2 regions of the Mesorhizobium sp. B2-8-5 genome follow, and region 1 is predicted to be linked to the other one. Evidence: riboswitches for the same ligand, from Rfam matches in the RefSeq annotation. Region 1 holds a riboswitch; the other holds the start of a gene.
What was found. A riboswitch is a leader RNA that binds a small molecule or an ion and turns the genes downstream of it on or off. The one in region 1 is predicted to bind cobalamin.
Positions count from the first base shown of each region.

Region 2: linked by a shared signal. The riboswitch ahead of FJ430_RS23325 (DUF1636 family protein) and the one ahead of bluB (5,6-dimethylbenzimidazole synthase) in region 1 are both predicted to bind cobalamin.

Region 1 covers NZ_CP083951.1:5,664,878-5,672,358, reverse strand. The annotation lists gene FJ430_RS28095 (MFS transporter) at 1-218, opposite strand, end outside; gene FJ430_RS28090 (TetR/AcrR family transcriptional regulator) at 339-947, shown strand; gene FJ430_RS28085 (hypothetical protein) at 1,166-2,149, shown strand; gene bluB (5,6-dimethylbenzimidazole synthase) at 2,253-2,984, opposite strand; cobalamin riboswitch at 3,027-3,204, opposite strand; gene FJ430_RS28075 (histone deacetylase family protein) at 3,319-4,245, shown strand; gene FJ430_RS28070 (exodeoxyribonuclease VII small subunit) at 4,249-4,500, shown strand; gene FJ430_RS28065 (DUF2277 domain-containing protein) at 4,558-4,824, shown strand; gene FJ430_RS28060 (pirin family protein) at 4,834-5,754, shown strand; gene dxs (1-deoxy-D-xylulose-5-phosphate synthase) at 5,881-7,481, shown strand, end outside.
Region 2 covers NZ_CP083951.1:4,778,489-4,785,969, reverse strand. The annotation lists gene FJ430_RS23350 (MFS transporter) at 1-66, shown strand, start outside; gene FJ430_RS23345 (D-arabinono-1,4-lactone oxidase) at 81-1,382, shown strand; gene FJ430_RS23340 (alanine racemase) at 1,379-2,515, shown strand; gene FJ430_RS23335 (bifunctional helix-turn-helix transcriptional regulator/GNAT family N-acetyltransferase) at 2,680-3,615, shown strand; gene FJ430_RS23330 (AraC family transcriptional regulator) at 3,652-4,485, opposite strand; cobalamin riboswitch at 4,719-4,925, shown strand; gene FJ430_RS23325 (DUF1636 family protein) at 5,172-5,504, shown strand; gene FJ430_RS23320 (ABC transporter ATP-binding protein) at 5,501-6,289, shown strand; gene FJ430_RS23315 (ABC transporter substrate-binding protein) at 6,322-7,269, shown strand.

The sequences.
Region 1 (7,481 bases):
TGATCCACCCATCGCGAGATCTGCGGTGACAAAACAGCATTCACAAGGGCGTAGGTCGCCGAGACCGCCCCGGCCAGCCAGTATTCGCCATGCGTCTGCGAGAGCATCGCCACGATGCCGATCGGCGCCATGGCGATCGGCAGCCGCGCGATGAAGGCGGCCGCGGCAAAGCCTTTCGTGCCGGGAGCCCGAAAGATGTCCGCATAGGGGTTTCGCATGATCCTGCTCCTCGACAAGAGCGCATACTAAAACTACATGCGCTGCGTATGAATGTGAGATAGTTCATACGCTGCGTATGTCAATTGGCATACGAGGCGTATGTTAGTAGGGCCAGAGCCATGTACAGACCGCGCAAGGAGATGATCGCCGAAACGCGCGCCAAGCTGATCGCGGCCGCCCGCCACGCCTTCGGCACGGTCGGCTACGCCGAGGCCTCGATGGACGATTTCACCGCGTCGGCCGGCCTGACGCGCGGCGCGCTCTACCATCATTTCGGCGACAAGAAGGGGCTGCTGCAGGCGGTGATCGCCGAGATCGACGGCGAAATGGCCGAGCGGGTGAACGAGGCGGCTTCGAAGGCGCCGACCCGCTGGCAGCATTTCGTCGATGAATGCACCAGCTATATCGAAATGGCGCTGGAGCCGGAAATCCAGCGCATCATGTTCCGCGACGGTCCGGCGGTGCTCGGCGACCCGGCGCAGTGGCCGAATGCCAGCGCTTGCATCGCCTCGATGACCGACCATCTGACGAAGCTGCAGGACGAGGGGGTGGTCGTTCCAGAGCTTGATCCCGAGACGACCTCACGGCTGATCAATGGCGCCAGCAGCCAGGCCGCGCAGCGCATCGCCAATTCGAAGGATCCCGAAGCGACGTCGAAGAAGGCGATCGCGGCGTTCAAGCAACTGCTCGAAGGCTTGCGCAAGAGGGTTGACGGCACGCTTGGGTAACCAAGCCACCGGGTTGTGCACCGCTTTCCGGCCGACGCAACCCCGCCGCGATTGACAATCAATGGGGCGAGCGCATCCTCCACCGCCAACTCTTACAGCGCCGCGCGTTCTTTGAACGCGCAAAGGACGCTGTAAAAACTTTGATTCAGCGCATGACTCTTCTCCGAAAATCCATTCCGATTTTCGGGATCATGCGCGGGGGTGTGGAGAGTCGGGGCATGTGGGACTTCAGCATCGCCAGGTCGGTGTCCATCATGATGCGGACATGGCCGTTCATCGTCTTTCGCATGATCGTCTATTTCGGCATCACGGTTGCCTACATCATGGCGACTGGGACGGGGGCCAGCGTCGGCTACGGCGTCGGCCACATCTCGACCGATCCCGACGGGCCGATGTCCTTCGCGCTCTGGGGCGGCGTGGTCGGCTTCGGCGTCGTGTCGATCGCCGTCTACTGGATCCGCGAATACATCCTCTACGTGCTGAAGGCGGGCCATATCGCCGTCATGGTGCATCTGATCGACGGCCACGATGTCCCTGACGGCCAGAACCAGATCGCCTATGCCAAGGAAGTGGTCACCCAGCGTTTCGCCGAGGCCAACATCCTTTTCGTCGTCGACCAACTGGTCAAGGGCGCCATCCGCGCCATCACCGGCCTGATCGGCGGCATAGCCGCCTTCCTGCCGATCCCGGGCCTGAGCGGCATCGTCAGCTTCATCAACACCATCATCCGTATCTCGCTGACCTATGTCGACGAGATCATCCTCGGCTACAACATCCGCATCAATTCGAACTCGCCCTTCGAGACGGCCAGGCAAGGCGTCGTCCTCTACGCCCAGAACGGCAAGCACATGGTCAAGAACGCCGTCTGGCTGGCGGCGATCATGTGGGGCGTGTCCTTCGTCATCTTCCTGTTGATGCTGGCGCCCGCCGCGGCGATCCTCTGGGTCATGCCGGGTCAGCTTGCCGGCTGGGCTTTCGTGCTGGCCATCGTCTTTGCCTGGGCCTTCAAGGCGGCCTTCATCGAGCCCTTCGCCATTGCATCGCTGATGCAGGTCTATTTCGAAGCCATCGAGGGCCAGGTGCCCAATCCCGAATGGGACCACCGGCTGGCCGAGGCCTCGTCCAAGTTCAGGGAACTGCGCGACAAGGCGCTGGGCTCCTTCGGCGGCGGCTCGCGCTGGGATACGCCCCGGGCCGCTTGATCAGGATTTCGAAGGACCGCCTAAAGCGCGTCGCGTCGAAACGGATTCACGCGACGCGCTTTTAGGTCGTTGCTTGATGCATGTCGTTGTCGCAAAACCGAGGTCACTTTTGCGCGACATGCATTAGCCTTGCGATCGCCGATTTGAGCGGCGCCTCGCCGGCGCCGCGGAAAGTCTCGCTCATCACCAACTCCGGCAGCGGCAGGCGCTTGCCCCAGCCATGGGCCTCGAGATCGGGCTTCGGCGCGAAGGCTGAGACGCGGCCCACGCAGAGATAGGCGATCGGCGTGACATGTTCGGGGATTGCGAGAAGCCGCCTCAGCGCTTCGATCTCGATGATGCTTACCCAGCCGACGCCGACACCTTCGGCACGCGCCGCCAGCCAGAAATTCTGCACCGCGCAGACGGTGCTGTAGAGATCCATCTCCGGATTATGCCAACGCCCGAGCGGCGAGTCCTTCGACCGCTGCCGGTCGCAGGTGATGCACAGATTGAGCGCGCTTTCGCAGATGCCCTCGAGCTTCAGCTTGCGGTAAAGCGCCTGCCGTTCCGCCTCGATCGCCGGCAGCTCCTGCTCGCGCGCGGCGAGGAACAGGTCGCGCACCTGCTGACGCCTGCCTGGATCGCGGATGACGATGAAGTTCCACGGCTGCATGTAGCCGACCGACGGCGCATGATGCGCGGCGGTGATGAGCCGCGCCAACACGCTGTCATCGAGGTCGTCGGGGACAAAATGGCTGCGCACGTCACGCCTGGTGAACATCGCCCGATAGACCGCGTCGCGCGCCAATTGGTCAAAGTCGTCGCCGCTCGCGGCGATCGCTGCTGCCGTCATCGCTTTTCCCCTTGCGACAAGCAGTCCCCCGCCTGACCAAGCGGAAAACCATGTCTGCCGGGCCGGTCTTCTGGCTCGGGATCCTCCCGCATCCGGCGCCTTCCCGTCATCGACAGTGGCTTTGCCGGCGCGGTCCCCCTCACAGCGTTGGGCACGCCACGGAGTTCAACCGTGTTCCCGATTCTCCCGCGTCGCGGGCACCAGGCAGCGAAGAACCTTACCGCGAAGCTTGCGCCGCGCCAATGGCGCCAGCGACACGGGCTGGCGCAATTTTCCCCAGCCATTCGGCTTTCAAACATGGTCATCCGCGCCGCCGGTGCCTAGATTAGGCGCCATGGCCACCCGTCTCTACACGCACCCGATCTTTCTGGAACACCTCACGCCGCCCGGCCATCCCGAGCGGCCCGACCGCCTGCGCGCCATCGAACGCGTGCTCGACGACGAGGCTTTTTCGGCGCTCGACCGCGTCAAGGCGCCCGAAGGCGATGAGAAAACGATCCTCTATGCGCATCCCGAGGATTTCGTCGAGCGCGTGCGCGCGGCGATCCCTGAGAACGGCATCGTCTCGATCGACGCCGATACCAGCGCCAGCCCGAAAAGCTGGCAGGCCGTGGTGACGGCGATCGGCGGCGCCAACGCGGCGGTAGACGACGTCTTCGAGGGCCGTGCCGCCAACGTCTTCGTCGCCGCCCGTCCGCCGGGTCACCACGCCGAAAAGACCACCGCGATGGGCTTCTGCCTGTTCAACACGGCCGCGATCGCCGCCCGCTACGCGCAGAAGAAGCATCAGGCCGAGCGCGTCGCCATCGTCGACTGGGACGTCCACCACGGCAACGGCACACAGGACATTTTTTGGGACGACCCGTCGGTTCTCTATTGCTCGACGCACCAGATGCCGCTTTATCCCGGTACCGGAGCGAAAAGTGAAACCGGCGCCGGCAATATCATCAACGCGCCGCTCGCGCCGCAGACCGGCAGCGACCTGTTCCGCGACGCCTTCCTGTCGCGCGTGCTGCCCTCCATCGATGCGTTTGCGCCGGACCTGATCATCATTTCAGCCGGCTTCGACGCGCACCACCGCGATCCGCTGGCCGAGATCAACCTGACCGAGGACGATTTCGACTGGGCGACCGGGCAATTGATGGAGCGCGCCGGACGCCACAGCTCCAACAGGCTCGTCAGCTTGCTGGAAGGCGGCTACGATCTGCAGGGACTGGCATTTTCAGTCGCCGCCCATGTCGGGCGGCTGATGAAGGGATAGGGTATGGCATTGGAAGACAATGAGGACGTCAAGGCGATGAGCTTCGAACAGGCGCTAGACGCTCTGGAGAAGATCGTCGATGATCTTGAGCGCGGCGACGTCCCGCTCGACCAGTCGATCAAGATCTATGAGCGCGGCGAAGCGCTGAAGGCGCATTGTGACCGGCTGCTGAAAGCGGCCGAGGACAAGGTCGAGAAGATCAGGCTGTCGCGCGACGGCAAGCCGGTAGGAACGGAGCCGCTCGACGCAGAGTAACGACGCAGAGTAATTTGGACGACGGTGGGCAAAGAAAGCAGGTAAGGAGTTCAAGCTATGTGCCGCAACATCAAGACCCTGGCCAATTTCGAGCCGCCGGCGACCAATGACGAAGTGCATGACGCAGCGCTGCAATTCGTGCGCAAGCTGAGCGGCTCGACCAAGCCCTCCAAGCGCAACGAACATGCCTTCCACCATGCGGTCGAGGCGATCACAGCTGTCGCGCGCGAATTGATCGATTCGCTCGAAACCAACCAGGAACCGCGCAACCGCGAGGAAGAAGCTGCCAAGGCGAAGGCCAGGTCGGCGCTGCGTTTCGCCTGAGGATCCGACATGAGCTTCTTTCCGGGAAACGATCCTGAACCGGGCGATGCCTTCGCCTGCGACCAGATCGAGCTGATGGTCGTCCCCAACGCCAAGGACATTGGCGGCTTCGAGGTGCGCCGCGCCCTGCCGACGGCGAAGCGCCGTCTGGTCGGGCCGTTCATCTTCTTCGACCGCATGGGGCCAGCGATCCTGCGCGCCGGCCATGCGCTCGACGTGCGTCCGCATCCGCATATCGGCCTCTCCACCGTCACCTACCTGTTCGACGGCAAGATCAGGCATCGCGATTCGCTCGGCACCGAAATGGTGATCGCGCCGGGCGACGTGAATTTGATGACAGCCGGGCGCGGTATCGTCCATTCCGAGCGCACGCCGGAGGAGTTGCGCGGCGCGCCGATGTCGGTCTCCGGCCTGCAGACCTGGCTGGCGCTGCCCGACGGCAAGGAGGAGATTGCCCCGGTGTTCGCGAACACGTCGGTGGCCCGCTTGCCGCAGATCGATGCCGAGGGCGTCAGCGGCCGCGTCGTCATCGGCGAATTCTCAGGCCTGCGCTCGCCCGTGGCGACCGCTTCGGACACGCTTTACGCCGATCTCAGGCTGGCGGCGGGCGCGAGCGTGAAGATCCCGGCCGATGCCGAGGAGCGCGCCATCTACACGTTGGAAGGCGACGTCTCGATCGCCGGCGATATTTTCCCGGCCGAGCGGCTCCTCGTGTTCAAGCCGGGCGAGGAGATCATCGTTTCCTCCGAGCGCGGCGCGCATTTCATGCTGTTCGGCGGCGCTTCGCTGGGCTCCAAGCGCTACATCTGGTGGAATTTCGTCTCGTCCTCGAAGGAACGCATCGAGCAGGCCAAGCAGGAATGGAAGACAGGCCGCTTCGATATCGTTCCCGGCGATGAGGAAGAGTTCATCCCGTTGCCCGAAGGTTAGGATAGGCGTCGTCGGCGCGTCACTGACGCGCATTTACATTCGCCCGCCGGCGGCCTATTCCGCGCATGATTATGGCGCAATCTGCTGATAGCGCCGTGTTCGATCGATAAGGCAGGACGCGCCCGAGTGAAGCCAGACACGCCGCTGCTCGACAAGGTCCGCATTCCGGCGGATTTGCGGACGCTCGATGAGGCCGCGCTGCCGCAATTTGCCGCGGAACTGCGCGCCGAGCTCATCGACGCCGTCTCGCAGACGGGCGGCCACCTCGGCGCCGGGCTCGGCGTCGTCGAGCTGACGGTCGCCCTGCATTATGTCTTCAACACCCCGGCAGACCGGCTGATCTGGGACGTCGGCCACCAGGCCTATCCGCACAAGATCCTGACCGGCCGCCGCGACCGCATCCGCACGCTGCGCCAGGAGGGCGGCCTCTCCGGTTTCACCCGGCGCGCCGAGAGCGAATACGACCCGTTCGGCGCCGCGCATTCCTCGACCTCGATCTCGGCCGGCCTCGGCATGGCCATGGCGCGCGACCTGTCGGGCGGCCGCAACAATGTGATTTCCGTCATCGGCGACGGCTCGATGTCGGCCGGCATGGCCTTCGAGGCCCTGAACAATGCCGGCGCGCTCGATGCCCGGCTGATCGTCATTCTCAACGACAACGACATGTCGATCGCGCCGCCGACCGGCGCCATGAGCGCCTATCTGGCCAGGCTCGCCTCCGGCAAGGCCTATCTCGGCCTGCGCGATTTCGGCAAGAAGCTGACATCCTATCTCGGCAAGCGCGCCGACCGCGCCATCACCCGGGCGGTCGAGCATGCGCGCGGCTACGTCACCGGCGGCACCCTGTTCGAAGAACTCGGCTTCTATCACATCGGCCCCATCGACGGGCACAATCTCGAACATCTGATCCCGGTGCTGAAGAACGTGCGCGACAACGGCAAAGGCCCGGTTCTGGTCCATGTCGTGACCCAGAAGGGCAAGGGCTACGCGCCGGCGGAGGCCGCGGCCGACAAATATCACGGCGTCAACAAGTTCGACGTCATCACCGGCGCGCAGGCCAAGGCGCCGGCCAACGCCCCCGCCTACACCAAGGTGTTCGCCGAAAGCCTGATCCAGGAAGCGCGTGAGGACGACCGTATCGTCGCCATCACCGCCGCCATGCCGAGCGGCACCGGCCTCGACCTGTTCGGCGAGATATTTCCGCTGCGGACCTTCGATGTCGGCATCGCCGAGCAGCATGCGGTGACCTTCGCCGCCGGGCTGGCCACCGAAGGCTACAAGCCCTTCGCCGCCATCTATTCCACCTTCCTGCAGCGCGCCTACGACCAGGTCGTCCACGACGTTGCGATCCAGAAATTGCCGGTGCGCTTTCCCATCGACCGCGCCGGTTTCGTCGGCGCCGACGGCGCCACCCATTGCGGCGCTTTCGACACCACCTTCCTCGCTGCGCTGCCGGGCTTCGTCGTCATGGCCGCCGCCGATGAGGCGGAACTGCGCCATATGGTGCGCACCGCGGCGTCCTATGATGACGGCCCGATCGCCTTCCGCTATCCGCGCGGCAACGGCGTCGGCGTCGACATGCCGGAGCGCGGCTCGCTGCTCGAAATCGGCAAGGGTCGTATTCTCAAGGAAGGGACCAAGGTCGCCCTGCTTTCCTTCGGCACGCGGCTGCAGGATTGCCTTCTGGCCGCTGAGGAGCTCGGCGCGGCTGGTCTCTCCACCACGGT
Region 2 (7,481 bases), 890 kb from region 1:
GCTCTGGCGAGCGTGCTTTTGCTCGGCGTCTTCGTGCTGGTCGCGCGCCGGCGCGGCCGGGCCTGAGCGGGAGGATTAGGATGGCAGCCGCCTGGAGCAACTGGTCGGGCTTCGTCACGGCTTCCCCTCAATTGATCGCGACCCCGGCCGATGCCGGGGAACTGGTCGAGCTGGTGCGCTCGGCGCCCGGACCGCTGCGCGTGGCCGGCGCCGGCCATTCCTTCACGCCGCTGGTGCAGTCGGACGGCACCATCGTCTCGCTGGAGAAGATCGAAGGGCTGGTCTCGCATGAGGCGGCGGCCAACCGGGCGCGGGTGAGGGCGGGCACGCGGCTCGGCGCCCTGATGCACATCCTGCAGGACATCGGCCAGGGCCTGCCCAACATGGGCGACATCGACCGCCAGGCGATCGGCGGCGCGCTGGGCACGGCAACGCACGGCTCGGGCTCCTCGCTCGGCGCCTATCACACGCAGCTCGAGGCGCTGCAGCTGGTGGATGGGCAAGGCAAGCTGCGCGAATACAGCCGGGCAGACGACCTTGACATGATCCACGCCACCGGCGTCGCGCTGGGCAGCTTCGGCGTGCTGACCGAAGTGACGATGAACAACATCGCTACCTATCGGCTGCGCCGCCGCAAATGGGTCCTGCCGGTCGGCGACATGCTGCGCGATTTCGAAACGATGATGGCCGCGCATCGCTCGGCCGAGTTCTATTACATCCCCTTCGCCGACTATGTGCAGTTCATTGCCAGCGATCTCAGTGACGCGCCGCCGACGCTGCGGCCGACCGAGGACGACGAGGAAGGGCTGGCGACGCTGCGCAAGCTGCGCACCACTTTGCGCTGGCTGCCGTTGCTGCGCCGCGCGCTGATCAGGGGCGCGGTGAAGAAAATGCCCTCCGAGGACTATGTGCAGGACTGGCTCAACGTCTACGCCAGCGACCGTCGCACCAAATTCAACGAGATGGAGTACCACCTGCCTTACGAGGAAGGTCCCAAGGCGTTGGCCGAGATCATCGCGCTGACGGAGAAGCACTTCCCGGAAGTCTATTTCCCGATGGAGGTGCGTTCGGTGGCGCCCGACGAATTCTGGCTTTCGCCTTTCTACAAACGGCTGACCTGCTCGATCGCCATCCACCACGATGCGGCGAACGACCCGCTGCCCTTCATGCGCGCCGCCGAGCCGATCTTCCGCAAGTATGGCGGCAGGCCGCATTGGGGAAAGATGCACGGCCTGAAGGCGGCGGACTTCAGGAAACTCTATCCGCGCTGGGATGATGCCATGGCGGTACGCCGCGACATCGACCCCAAAAACCGTTTCGTGTCGCCCTACATGGCCGGCCTGTTCGGCATCGAACCCAGCCCTTTTGGCATCCGACGATGAGCGCCTATTTCACTGCCCTGTCCGACGCATTGCGGGCCGCCGAGATTTTCCGGCCCTGCCTGGTGCTCGACCGCGACCGGCTGGACGGCAACATCGCGCTGGTGAAGGAGAGGCTGGCGCCGGGCTTGGCGGTGCGACTGGTCGACAAGTCGCTGCCTTGCATGCCGCTGCTCTCGCACATCGCGCGAGCACTCGAAACCAACCGCTTCATGACCTTCCATCCGCCGGTGACGCAGGCCGTGCTCGACGCTTTTCCCGAGGGCGACCTGCTCTATGGCAAGCCGATGCCGGTGCGCGCCGCCCGGGCCGCGCTGACGAGAGGCGGCGCCGGCTGGTGGTCGCGCGTCTGCTGGCTGATCGATACGCAGGAGCGGCTGGCGGAATATGGCGCGCTCGCTGCCGCGCTCGACACCGAATTGCGCTTCGCTTTCGAGGTGGACGTCGGCCTGCATCGCGGCGGTTTTTCCAGTCCTGCCGAGATTAACGCGCTCACGATTCCAAAAGGTCTGCGCTGCGAAGGCATCATGGCCTATGAGGCGCATGCGCCGGAGATACCTGGCCTGTTTGGCGGTGCGGCCAAGGCGCTGAAGCGGGCCTCTGCCAAGGCCGCCGAGTTCGCCGGCGCCCTCGACCCGGACCAGCGCCGCATCCTCAACATCGGCGGCTCGAAGACAGCGCTACTGCACGGCTCGGGCGTCGCTAACGAAGTGTCGATCGGCTCGGCTTTCGTGCTGCCCAAGGATTTCGACACGCCCGGCCTGGGAGGCTTCCAGCCGGCGGCATTTATCGTGACGCCGATCCTCAAGGCGCTCGATCCGATGCTGCCCGGTCCACCGGCGGTGTCGCGCACGTTGCGGGCGCTCGGCCTCTTCCCGCGCAAGGGCTGCTATCTCTACGGCGGCAAGTGGATGGCCGAACCGGTGTTTCCCGAAGGCATGAGGCCGAACGGCTTGATCGGTCTGTCCTCCAACCAGCAGTTCATGGGGCTGCCCGCGGGCGCGGACGTGAAGCCCGGCGACTACGCCTTGCTGCGGCCGACACAGAGCGAGGCGGTCCTGCAGCATTTCGGGGCGATCGGGGTGTTTTCGGCCGGGCGCATCGTGGAGTTCTGGCCGGTGCTGCCGATGGGGTGAGGGACGCTTCGGCGCTCGCTATTAGCACTGGTGACCGTGAGGTCGTCATTCTAGGGTCTGCGCTCCGCTTCGCGTCGCTCCGCCCTAGAATGACGAAGGCGGGACCTATTCGTTGACTCAGTCAACTAAATGATTGATCCTGTCCAAGACAGGAGGAAATCCCCATGACGATCCACGACCGCCCCGGCAAGGAGCGCATCGACACGGTCCGGTCCTTCAACCGATTCTACACCCGCCAGATCGGCCTGCTCGACGAGGGCCTGTTGAGGAGCCCGTTCTCGCTGACCGAGGCGCGGGTGCTCTATGAGCTTGCGCATCGCGACGGGCTCGTCGCCAGCGACCTGATCCGCGAGCTTGGCCTCGACCCCGGCTATGTCAGCCGTCTTCTCAAGAAATTCGAGGAGCGCGGCCTGGTCGAGCGCGAAGCCACCGAGGCGGATGCGCGCCGCGCCTCGATCGCGCTGACGCCCGCGGGCAGGCAGGCCTTCGCGCCGCTCAACCAGGATTCGCACGACCAGGTGCGGGCGCTGCTCGATCGCCTGGCGCCTGTCGACCAGGAGCGGCTGGTCAAGGCCATGCGTACCGTACAGGAGCTGCTCGGCGACAAACCCGAACCGAAGGAAGCCTACATCCTGCGGCCGCTGCAGGTTGGCGACATCGGTTGGATCACGCGCCGCCAGGGCATGCTCTACACGCAGGAGTATGGTTGGGACGGGACCTTCGAGGCGCTGGTCGCCGAAATCCTTGGCGAATTCGTCAAGAAGTTCGATCCGAAGTGGGAGCGTGCCTGGATCGCCGAGCGCGCGGGCGAGGTTGTCGGTTCCGTCTTCGTCGTGCGCAAGTCGCCGGAGGTGGCGAAGCTCAGGCTGCTCTATGTCGAGCCATCGGCGCGCGGCCTTGGCATCGGTGCGCGCCTGGTCGACGAAAGCATCGCCTTCGCGCGCGCCAAGGGCTACAAGACGCTGACCTTATGGACCAATGACATACTGGGCGCGGCCCGCCGCATCTATCAAGCAGTGGGTTTCAAGCTGGTCGACGAGGAACGCCACCATTCGTTCGGCAAGGACCTTGTCGGGCAGACGTGGGATCTGGAACTTTAGCTCTTTGCCTTCTCCCACAAGGTGAAGGGAAGGCGCTCACCCCTTCACCGGCAACCAGATCTCCAACCCGCCATTGCCGGTGCGCGCGTCGAATTCGGGTCCATAGCGCTCGAATTCCGGCGCGTCGGCGATTTCGTGGCCGGATGGCGGCAGCCAGCTGTTCCAGATCGTGTTGATGGTCCGGCGGATGGCCGAGATGTGCTCGCGATGCGAGAACACCGCGTATTTCCGCGCCGGCACCCGCACGCGATAGAAATCCTTCGGCAGATCGGAGAAATCCGTCACCTCGACCCCGACGACATAGTCGAAATTGCCGGCATCGTCGCCATTCGTGCACACGCCGTAGAAGACGCCAGGCACTTCGCCTGGAATGTTGCCGATATAGGGTGCGAAGCGCTGCCATTGCATTGGAATGCCGGCGCTGGTCTCGCAGCTGTAGCGCTCGCCGAGACCGGCGATGAGGAAGGGGCGGCTGGTCTCGAAGCGCGGCGGCTCGAGAGTGGTGAGAAGCGAACTGTCCATCAGAATGGGCTCCACGAGGTCGAGGTTTTGGGTCGAGCCTTGCGCGCGCACCAATTCCGGCGTGGTGCCGAACGCCTCGCGAAAGGCCCGCGTGAAAGCCTCATGCGAGCCGTAGCCGGCATCGAGCGCGACCAAAAGAATATCGGGCGCGCCGCCGGCCAGCTTGCGCGCCGCTTCGCTCAAGCGGCGCGCTCGCATATAACCCATGACCGATCGTCCCGTGGCGGCGCCGAAGGCGCGCGTCACATGGAAGCGCGACACGCCGCTGCTTGCCGCTATTTCGTCGAGGCTGATCGCGTCCGGCAGATGGCTTTCGACAAACCACAGCGCTTTCTCGGTCGGGTTCATGTTTCCTCGCATCTGGCGGGGCGACACTAGTCCCCGCACCGGCGGCCAGTTTGATCGAAATTGCGCTTCAAGCGAAGTCGAATGACGTTGACAAGCCAAGGCAGCGTATTCTATTTGGTAATGTTATTACATATCAAAACGAAGCAAGCGACTTGCGGCACCGACACGAGGATCCCGCCATGTCTTTCGCGCCATGGGCGGACAGAAGCCGTTGCGACTCGCACGCGGACAACCTACGATGGCTGCGCCATGGTCCCCGAGCCGCAAGGCGAGGGGTGAAAAGGGAACACGGTGAGATCCGGTCTGGATTGAACCCGTGGCTGCCCCCGCAACTGTGAGCGGCGAGCTCCATCCGAAACGCCACTGGCCGGCAAGGCTGGGAAGGCGGATGGCGCAACGACCCGCGAGCCAGGAGACCTGCCATCGACATGAGTTGACCGGACGGGGTGTGCCGGGAGGAGACGCGGGCGCCGGTCTTGTCGGCCGGCTCGTCCAGCATCCTTCCGTCGCCATTTTGGAAAGTGACGGAAATGTTGGACGCCTCGAGAGCAATTCCAGGAAAAGTGTGTAGCGGTTTTCCGTCTGGAATTGCGTCAAAACAAAGAGATAGAGCGGTTCGCCGTTTCCGTGAAACGGTGAAACGCTCGAGCCATCGCATCATCGTCTGTTCTCTGTGTCGCGATACCGTGACCGGACTGAGGTCCGGCGAGGGTTTGTGCGCCGACCTGCGTTCCAGGCTTTCCTTGCAGCCGGCGCCTTCCTTTGCCGTCGAGACCATCGACTGCATGGCGGGTTGCGCGCGGCCGCTCACCGTGGCCTTCAAGGCGCAAGGCAAAGCCACCTATCTCTTCGGTTCCATCGACAGGGGCACCGACGCCGGCGCGCTGGTGGAATTTGCCAGGCTCTATGCCTCGCTGCCCGACGGCTGGTGCAATTCCGGCCAGCGCCCGGCAAGGCTCGCCGGCAAGATACTGGCGCGCATCCCCGCCGCGGGTAAGGCCAGGGAGCAAGTCCGGTGAGCGCGCCCCTGCTTGAAGCCCGCGATCTGGGCGCCACGGCAAACGGCCGGACGCTGGTCGAGGATGTCAGCCTGTCGCTGGCGGCGGGTGAGCGCCTCGCCATTATCGGCCCGAACGGCGCCGGCAAGACGACTCTGCTGCGAATGTTGTGCGGGGCGTTGTCGCCGAGCCACGGCGAGGTTCGCCTGGCCGGGCGCCGGCTGGATAGGATCACCGCCGCCGAGCGGGCGCTCAGCATCGCCGTCGTCGGCCAGACGGACCAGCCGGATCCACGGCTGGCGCTCATCGACTATGTCGAGCTTGGCCGCGTCCCGCATGCCGGCCTGAGGCGCCGGCACGACGACCGCGACATCGTCGTCGAAGCACTGCGCCGGACGGGGCTCTTGCCACTGCTCGCGCGCAGCATCGGCTCGCTCTCCGGCGGCGAGCGCCAGCGCGCACAGCTCGCCCGTGCCATCGCGCAAGAGCCGAAGATCCTGTTCCTCGACGAGCCGACCAACCACCTTGACCCGCGCGCCCGCGCAGAACTGCTCGAACTGGTGGCCGAATTCAGCATGACCGTGGTCGCCGTGCTGCACGATCTCGCCTTGGTGGCGCCCTTCGCCACCAACGTCGCGGTGATGAGCAACGCCCGGCTGCACGCGCTGGCGCCGCCCCGCGAGGCGCTGGCGCAGCCGCATATCCGCGAGGTTTTCGGCATCGACGTGCTGCGCCTGCGGCACCCGACCGAGGACCGCGAGCTCACCGTCTTCGAGCTGCCCACGCGCGCTTCCTCGTCATCCTGAGCCTGCCCAACCCAAACAAGGAGCACCACCCCGTGAAACGCCTCGCTTTGTCGTTTGCCTTCTCGCTTCTCGCCTCGGCCGCCTTCGCCTTCCCGGTCACCGTCGACAGCTGCGGCAAGCCGCTCACCTTCGATGCACCGCCAAAACGCGCCGTCATCCAGGACCTCAACATGGCCGAGATGGCCTTCGCGCTGAAGCTGCAGCCGTCGATCGTCGGGCTTACCGGCATCACCGGCTGGTACAAGGTCGGCCCCGAGTTCAAGGCCGAGCAGGGCCCCATCCCGGAGCTGGCGCCAAAATATCCGACGCTGGAAAGCCTCGTCGCCGTGCAGCCGGATTTCTTCTTCGCCGGCTGGTACTACGGCATGAAACCGGGCGGCGAGGTCACGCCCGACACGCTCGCCCCGCACGGCATCAAGACGCTGGTGCTGACCGAAAGCTGCGTCCATCTCGACAAGAACCGGCCCGCCGCCTCGATGGACTTGCTCTATGGCGATGTCGAGAAGCTCGGCAAGATCTTCGGCAAGGAGACGGAGGCCGAAAAGCTGGTCGCCGGCTGGAAGGCCGAGCTTGCCGATATCACCGCCAAGGTCGGCGACCGCAAGGGCACGCGCGTGTTCCTCTACGATTCCGGCGAGGACAAGCCCTTCACCGCCGGCAAGTTCGCCATTCCCAACGCCATGATCGCAGCCGCCGGCGGCGAGAACATCATGGCCGACATGGAGACGAACTGGGGCAACACCGACTGGGAGACGGTCGCCTCGCGCAATCCGCAGTTCCTTATCCTGCTCGATTACCAAGATGGCGGCGGCTACAGGAAGCTGTTCGATTTCCTTAAAGTCCATCCGGCCATGAAGGAGACCGACGCTGTCAGGAACGAGCGCTTCGTCGCGCTGCGCTACGCCGAGCTGACGCCCGGACCCGCCAATATCGAGGCGATCGGCAAGATCGCCAGGGCCATGTATCCGGAAGCGTTTTAGGTCTGGGGTTCTGAAGGGGTGGGGATGGCTTCATTGACGGATCGTGTGCCTGTGAATCGACCGCTTTGGAGATTGGCCAAAACACTCGCGACTTCGTCATCCACGGGCGGAGCAAGGAGCGAAGCGAGGCGGCGCAGACCCAAGGATCCATTCCGTGACGCCGAGGCGTTGCCGCTGCTCAGAATTCCGCACCGTGGCACTTCTCGTGCCAG